DNA from 2 places in the Streptomyces sp. NPDC102258 genome. Region 1 is predicted to be linked to the other one. Evidence: predicted binding sites of a transcription regulator. Region 1 holds the regulator's gene; the other holds the start of a gene.
What was found. Region 1 encodes HspR, which represses chaperone genes until heat shock. Its sites were predicted from a motif close to TTGAGNNNNNNNNNCTCAA; they were not measured.
Positions count from the first base shown of each region.

Region 2: lon (endopeptidase La) is a predicted target of HspR. The motif match lies at 1,715-1,733, and genes of this name have one in related genera.

Region 1 covers NZ_JBVJLO010000007.1:98,919-102,321, reverse strand. Annotated here, with positions in the region: gene ACZ6ZT_RS14195 ((2Fe-2S)-binding protein) at 1-268, opposite strand, end outside; gene ACZ6ZT_RS14190 (hypothetical protein) at 268-546, opposite strand; gene ACZ6ZT_RS14185 (helix-turn-helix transcriptional regulator) at 649-1,680, shown strand; gene ACZ6ZT_RS14180 (heat shock protein transcriptional repressor HspR) at 1,776-2,240, opposite strand; gene dnaJ (molecular chaperone DnaJ) at 2,242-3,403, opposite strand, start outside.
Region 2 covers NZ_JBVJLO010000004.1:259,714-263,116, forward strand. Annotated here, with positions in the region: gene lon (endopeptidase La) at 1-1,692, opposite strand, end outside; gene ACZ6ZT_RS09135 (SDR family NAD(P)-dependent oxidoreductase) at 2,130-2,987, shown strand; gene ACZ6ZT_RS09140 (glycosyltransferase family 39 protein) at 3,084-3,403, opposite strand, start outside.

The sequences.
Region 1 (3,403 bases):
GGTGGTCGCGCTGATCGAGGTTGACGAAGACCATGCCGTAGCGGACCTCGCAGCGGACGGGCTGCGGTGCGCCCCGGGGGCGGCGCAGACAGCGGTAGGCGCGGACGTCTTCGTCCTCCTCGCGCACGACGACGATCGGCTGGCCGAACAGGGTGACCATCAGCGAGTCGCCCGTGTAGGGGATGGCGGTCGCAAGGTCGATGAACTGCCAGCCGGACCGGTAGGCGGAAGCCATCTCACGTCGGAAGTCGCGGTCGTCGGGGGTCATCAGGCGGCCGTCACGGGCGCGGTGTTCCAGCCGCTGTCGGACTGGACGGTCGGCACGACGTTCCAACCGCTGTCGAGCTCACCGTCCGCCACGGTGTTCCAGCCGCTGTCCGCCTTGCCGGCCGGCCTGGCGTTCGTACCGCTGTCCGTCGGCGCGACGTTCCAACCGCTGTCGGCCAGAGCACCCCCCGCGTCGCCGTTGACAGCGCCGACTGCCCCAAAGACCGCAACAGCGGAGAAAACAACGGCAAGCGCCGAGCGAAGCATTCTCTTGTACATGGTCGGCTTCGTCCTCACTTGATGGAATCCTCTCCCCCGCATGTCAGACCATGGCTCATTCAGGCACGTTACGGCCACAGGGACGATGCATCATGTTCTTGCATGTTCAGGACCCTGGGGGGTGGAGATTTGCCCATAAGCGACACAAACCCGACACATCCCCACCCCGTGACGGCGATGTGCGACGAGGGGGCCCGGCTCTACGCGGCGGCGCTGAGCACCGGACGGGTACCGCGCAGCGAGGTGGAAAACGTTCCCTGCCTGCTGGAATTCGCTCTGCTGCGTCCCGACCCGGATGACGCGAACCAGCTCCGCGCGGTTCCGCCCGCCGTCGCACTGGCGCAGCGCCTCCACCCGCTGGAGCGCGAGATCCAGGACCGGCGGCGCAGTGCGATCGACCTTACCGACGCATTCGAGCCGTTCCTGACCATCAGCGCGCAGAACCCCGCCAACACCCACGCCATCACCGTGCTGGAGGGGTTCGACCAGATCAACGCGGCCCTGGACCTGGCGACGGCCGAGTGCCACACGGAGATGCTGACGGTCCAGCCGGGCGGCGCCCGCCCCTCCTACGCCCTCAGCGAGGCCCTGGAGCGCGACGCCCCGCTGATCGACCGCGGGGTCAGCATCCGCACGCTCTACCAGCACACCGCCCGGCACAGCCAGGGCACGCTCGCCTACGTGGACCGGATCTCCGCGGGCAAGGTGGAGATCCGCACCCTGGAGGAGCTGATCGAGCGGCTCATCGTCTTCGACCGCACGGTGGCCTTCATCCCGGTCAGCGACGACCGGCGGGTGGCGCTGGAGCTGCGCCATCCCGGGCTGGTCGACTACCTGATCAAGGTGTTCGAGCAGCTGTGGCGGCGGGCCGTGCCGCTCAGCGACGAGGTCACGTACACGCACATGCCCGACGGGATCTCCGGCGTCCAGCGCTCCATCGCCCAGCTGCTGATCGAGGGGCACGTGGACGAGGCCATCGCGCGCCGGCTGGGGATGAACGTACGGACCTGCCGCGCCCACATCGCCCGGCTGGCCACCGCCCTGGGCAGCGGCAGCAGGGCCCAGCTGGGCTATCTCATCGCCCAGTCCGGCATCCTGCACACCGAGGGCCCCCCGGACCTTCCGGAGGCCTGAGAGGGCCGCACAGGGCCTCGGACACCCCCCGTACGTACGAAGGCCCCGCCCGGGATTCCGGGCGGGGCCTTCGTACGTACGGGAGGGGGCGCGCGTCAGTCCAGCGGGCGCTTGGGGCGCCAGACGACCAGCGCGTTGCCCGGCTGCGGCGGCTGGTACGGGACCAGGTCGCGCCGGTAGGAGGCGTGCACCTGGGCCTCGCGGGCCTTGAGGGCGGCGGCCGCCCCGTCCACCGCGCTGGACAGCTCGGCGACGCGCTGCTGGAGCGCGGCCACCTGGTTCTCCAGCTCGATGATCCGCTTGATTCCCGCCAGATTGATGCCCTCGTCCTGGGACAGCGCCTGCACCGTGCGGAGCAGTTCGATGTCCCGGGCGGAGTAGCGCCGGCCGCGGCCGGCCGTGCGGTCCGGGGAGACCAGGCCGAGCCGGTCGTACTGGCGGAGGGTCTGCGGATGCAGGCCCGAGAGCTGGGCGGCCACCGAGATCACGTAGACCGGGGTCTCGTCGGTCAGCTGGTAGGCACCACTGCCGAAACGGGTCTGTCGTCGACGGCCGTCCATGTCATGCTCCCTTCGCGGACTCGAACAGCAGGGCGCGCGGGTCCTCGGACCCCACCGCGTCGCGATACGTCTCCAGGGCCTCGCGGGCCTTGTCGGACAGGTCCGTCGGCACCGCCACCTCCACCGTGACGAGCAGGTCGCCGCGGGTGCCGTCCTTGCGGAGGGCGCCCTTGCCGCGGGCCCGCATCGTACGGCCGCCGGGGGTGCCCGGGGGGAGTTTCAGCGTGACCGCCGGACCGTTCAGGGTCGGCACCTTGATGTCGGCGCCCAGCGCGGCCTCCGTGAAGGTCACCGGGACCGTCACCGTGAGGTTGTCGCCCTTGCGGCCGAACACCGGGTGGCTGTCCACGCGGACGACCACGTAGAGGTCGCCCGCCGGGCCGCCGCGCTCGCCGGGAGCGCCCTTGCCGCGCAGCCGGATCCGCTGGCCGTCGGAGACGCCCGCCGGGATGCGGACCTGCATGGTCCGCGAGCTGCGGGCCCGCCCGCTGCCCTTGCAGACGTCACAGGGGGTCTCCGCGATCAGGCCGCGGCCCTTGCAGTCCGCGCAGGGGTCGGTCAGCGAGAAGCCGCCGCCGCTGCCGCGGGACACCTGGCCGGTGCCGACGCAGGTCGGGCACACCCGGGGGGTGCCGTTCTTGTCGCCGGTGCCGGAACAGGCCTTGCAGGGGGCCTGCGAGGACATCCGCAGCGGGACGGTCGCGCCGTCCACCGCCTCCGTGAAGGAGAGCGTCACCTCGGACTCGACGTCCTGGCCGCGGCGCGGCTGGGCACGGGTCCCCGCGCCCGGGCCGGCGCCCCGGTTGAACAGGCCGCCGAAGACGTCGCCGAGGCCGCCGCCGAAGCCGCCGGCTCCCGCGCCGCCCCCGCCCTGGGCGCCCCCGAAGAGGTCGCCCAGGTCGAAGTTGAAGGAGCCGCCGGCCCCGCCCGGACCGGGGCGGAAGCCGCCGTTGCCGAACAGGGCGCGGGCCTCGTCGTACTCCTTGCGCTTCTTGGCGTCGCCGAGGACGTCGTTCGCCTCGGAGATCTCCTTGAAGCGCTCCTCGGCCGCGGCGTCGCCCTTGTTGGCGTCCGGGTGGAACTCGCGCGCGAGCTTCCGGTACGCCTTCTTGATCTCGGCCTCGGTGGCGTCCTTCGGGACACCGAGGACCTTGTAGTAGTCC
Region 2 (3,403 bases), on a different contig from region 1:
GGCCACCTTGCGCAGCAGCCGCGCGAGGGACCGCTCCAGGGTGCGCACGCCGGCCTCGCGGGTGTACTCCCCGGCCAGCCTGCGCAGGGCGTCCTCCTCCAGGACCACCTCGTCGGCGGCCAGCCCGGCGCGCTCCAGCTGCCGGGGCAGCAGGTGGTCGCGGGCGATGACGACCTTCTCGTCCTCGGTGTAACCGTCGAGGCGGACGAGCTCCATGCGGTCGGCGAGCGCCTCGGGGATGGCTTCGAGCACGTTCGCGGTGGCCAGGAACACCACGTCGCTCAGGTCCAGCTCCACCTCCAGGTAGTGGTCGCGGAAGGTGTGGTTCTGCGCGGGGTCCAGCACCTCCAGCAGCGCGGCCGCCGGGTCGCCGCGGAAGTCGGAGCCGACCTTGTCGATCTCGTCCAGGAGCACGACCGGGTTCATCGAGCCGGCCTCCTTGATGGCCCGCACGATGCGGCCGGGCAGCGCGCCGACGTACGTACGGCGGTGGCCGCGGATCTCGGCCTCGTCCCGTACGCCGCCGAGGGCGACGCGGACGAACTTGCGGCCCATCGCATGGGCCACCGACTCGCCGAGGGAGGTCTTTCCGACGCCGGGAGGCCCGACCAGCGCCAGGACGGCGCCCCCGCGCCGCCCGCCGATGACGCCCATGCCCCGCTCGAAGCGGCGCTTGCGCACGGCGAGGTATTCGGTGATGCGGTCCTTCACGTCGCTGAGCCCGGCGTGCTCGGCGTCGAGGATCGCACGGGCGCCGCGGATGTCGTACTCGTCCTCGGTCCGCTCGTTCCAGGGCAGCTCCAGCACCGTGTCGAGCCAGGTCCTGATCCAGGACCCCTCGGGCGACTGGTCGCTGGCCCGTTCCAGCTTCTCGACCTCCTTGAGGGCGGCCTCGCGCACCTTCTCGGGCAGGTCGGCGGCCTCGACGCGGGCGCGGTAGTCGTCGGACTCCTCGCCGTCCTTCTCGCCGTTCAGTTCGCGCAGTTCCTTGCGGACGGCTTCGAGCTGGCGGCGCAGCAGGAACTCGCGCTGCTGCTTGTCGACGCCGTCCTGGACGTCCTTGGCGATGGACTCGGCGACGTCCTGCTCGGCGAGGTGGTCGCTGAGCGCCTTGACGGCGAGCCTGAGGCGGGTGACCGGGTCGGCGGTCTCCAGCAGTTCTACCTTCTGGGCGACGCTCAGGAACGGCGAGTACCCGGAGTTGTCGGCGAGCGCCGAGACCCCCTCGATCTGCTGGACCCGGTCCACGACCTGCCAGGCGCCGCGCTTCTTCAGCCAGCTGGTGGCGAGGGCCTTGTACTCCTTGACGAGCTCGGTGACGGCGCCGGGCAGCGGATCGGGCACCGTCTCGTCGACGGTCTCGCCCTCCACCCACAGCGCGGCCCCCGGGCCGGTGGTCCCGGCGCCGATACGGACGCGGCCGCGGCCGCGGATGAGCGCTCCCGGGTCCCCGTCGGAGAGCCTGCCGACCTGCTCGACGGTCCCGAGCACACCGGTGCCGGTGTACGTGCCGTCGACGCGGGGCACGAGCAGCACCCGGGGCTTACCGGTCCCGGCCGCCGCCTGCGCCGCCTCCACGGCCGCGCGCACCTCGGCGTCGGACAGGTCCAGCGGTACCACCATTCCGGGCAGCACGACCTCGTCGTCGAGCGGCAACACGGGCAGGGTGAGCGTTACGGACGTCGAAGCCATGATCTTCCCTCCGGCAGTGAAGTTGAGCTATGCCGACTCAATGCATGTGCGCCGCCCAATGTTCCCCAACCAGCGTTCGCCGGGGGCGAACACCCGCCCCGCGGGGAAACGAGCTGCGGCTCGGCGTCCAGCACCCGGAGGACGGCCCGCTCAGGCCGATGCGGCGGCTGGTCGGCGAGGAGGAGGTGTGCGTGTTCTGCGGCGACGAGGGAAACGTCGCCGCAGAACCCTGGCGCCACGAGGACGGCGGACTGCGGGACTGGCTCGTCTGCCTGGCCTGCGGCACGAGCAACCAGCGCCACGCCACGGAACCACCGCCCCGGCCCCCTGACGCGCCGAGACGAACCGTCTTGACTGACGATCACCCCCAGAGGCACACTGACAACCACCAAGACGAACCGTCTCGTCTTGCACACTACGACGACGGGAGCCCACCCATGCGCACTCCATCCGCCGACACCGGCCGGGTCTGGTTCGTCACCGGCGCCAGCCGCGGCCTCGGCCGGGCCTTCGCCGACGCGGCCCTGGCCGCCGGCGACCGCGTCGCCGTCGCCGCCCGCAGCACCGAGCCGCTGGAGGAACTCGCCGCCGCCCATCCCGGCCGGGTGCTGCCCCTCCCCCTGGACGTCACCGACCGGGACGCCGTCTTCGCGGCCGTCGCCGAGGCCGTACGCCACTTCGGGCGGCTCGACGTCGTCGTCAACAACGCCGGGACGCTGACCATGGGCATGGTCGAGGAGTTCACCGAGGCCGAGGCCCGCGCCCAGCTGGAGGTCAACTTCTTCGGCGCGCTGTGGGTGACCCAGGCCGTCATGCCGGTCCTGCGCGGACAGGGCGCGGGACACCTCGTACAGATATCGAGCATCGGCGCCCTCAGCGGCTTCCCCAGCACCGGGCTCTACAGCGCGAGCAAGTGCGCCCTGGAGGGGATGAGCGAGGCCGTCGCCATGGAGGCGGCCGGCTTCGGGGTGAAGGTGAGCATCGTCCAGCCCGGCGGCTACTGGACCGACCTCTACACGGCGATGCACGCCACCACCCCGCAGGAGCCGTACGCCCCGCTGCGGGCGGAACTGGAGCAGCAGTTCGCGGAGGGCTCCGTCGACAGCGACCCGGCACTCGCCGCCCGCGCCCTGCTCACCCTGGTCGACAGCGACGAACCGCCGCTGCGCCTGCTGCTGGGCAGCATGGTCTACGACCTGGCCTTCGACATCGCCCGCCGCCGCATGGCCACCTGGGCCTCCTGGGAACCGGTCAGCCGCGCCGCAGAGGCGGCGGTACCCGCGCCGACCGCCTGAGCGCCGGGCGCCTGCGGGCCGGGGGGCGCTGGGAGGCGGGGAGGGCGATGCGGTCTGCTGTGTGGGCGAGCCGTCTGGGGCGGGGCGCAACCCCCCTCACCCGCAACCCCCCCGTTTCGCGTACACCGCCACGCGGGCGCCCCTGACCTGGGTTACCGAGCAGCGGTCGAAGGCCGTGGTCAGGGTGTCGCGTTTGGCGGCTTCCGGGGGGTACGGGTCCTGGGGCTGGTCCGGGGGGTCCAGGAGGGCTATCACCCTGGGGGAGGCCAGCAGGGCCTCGCGGATGCGGGGCGGGGGGAGTTCGGTGCCGTGGAGGGTGTGCGAAGCCGTCGGGGGGCCGTCCAGGGCGATGTCGCGCAGGCCCTCGTACACCGTCGGCGAGGACAGCAGCCACTCGCGGCGCCGGGACGGCATGA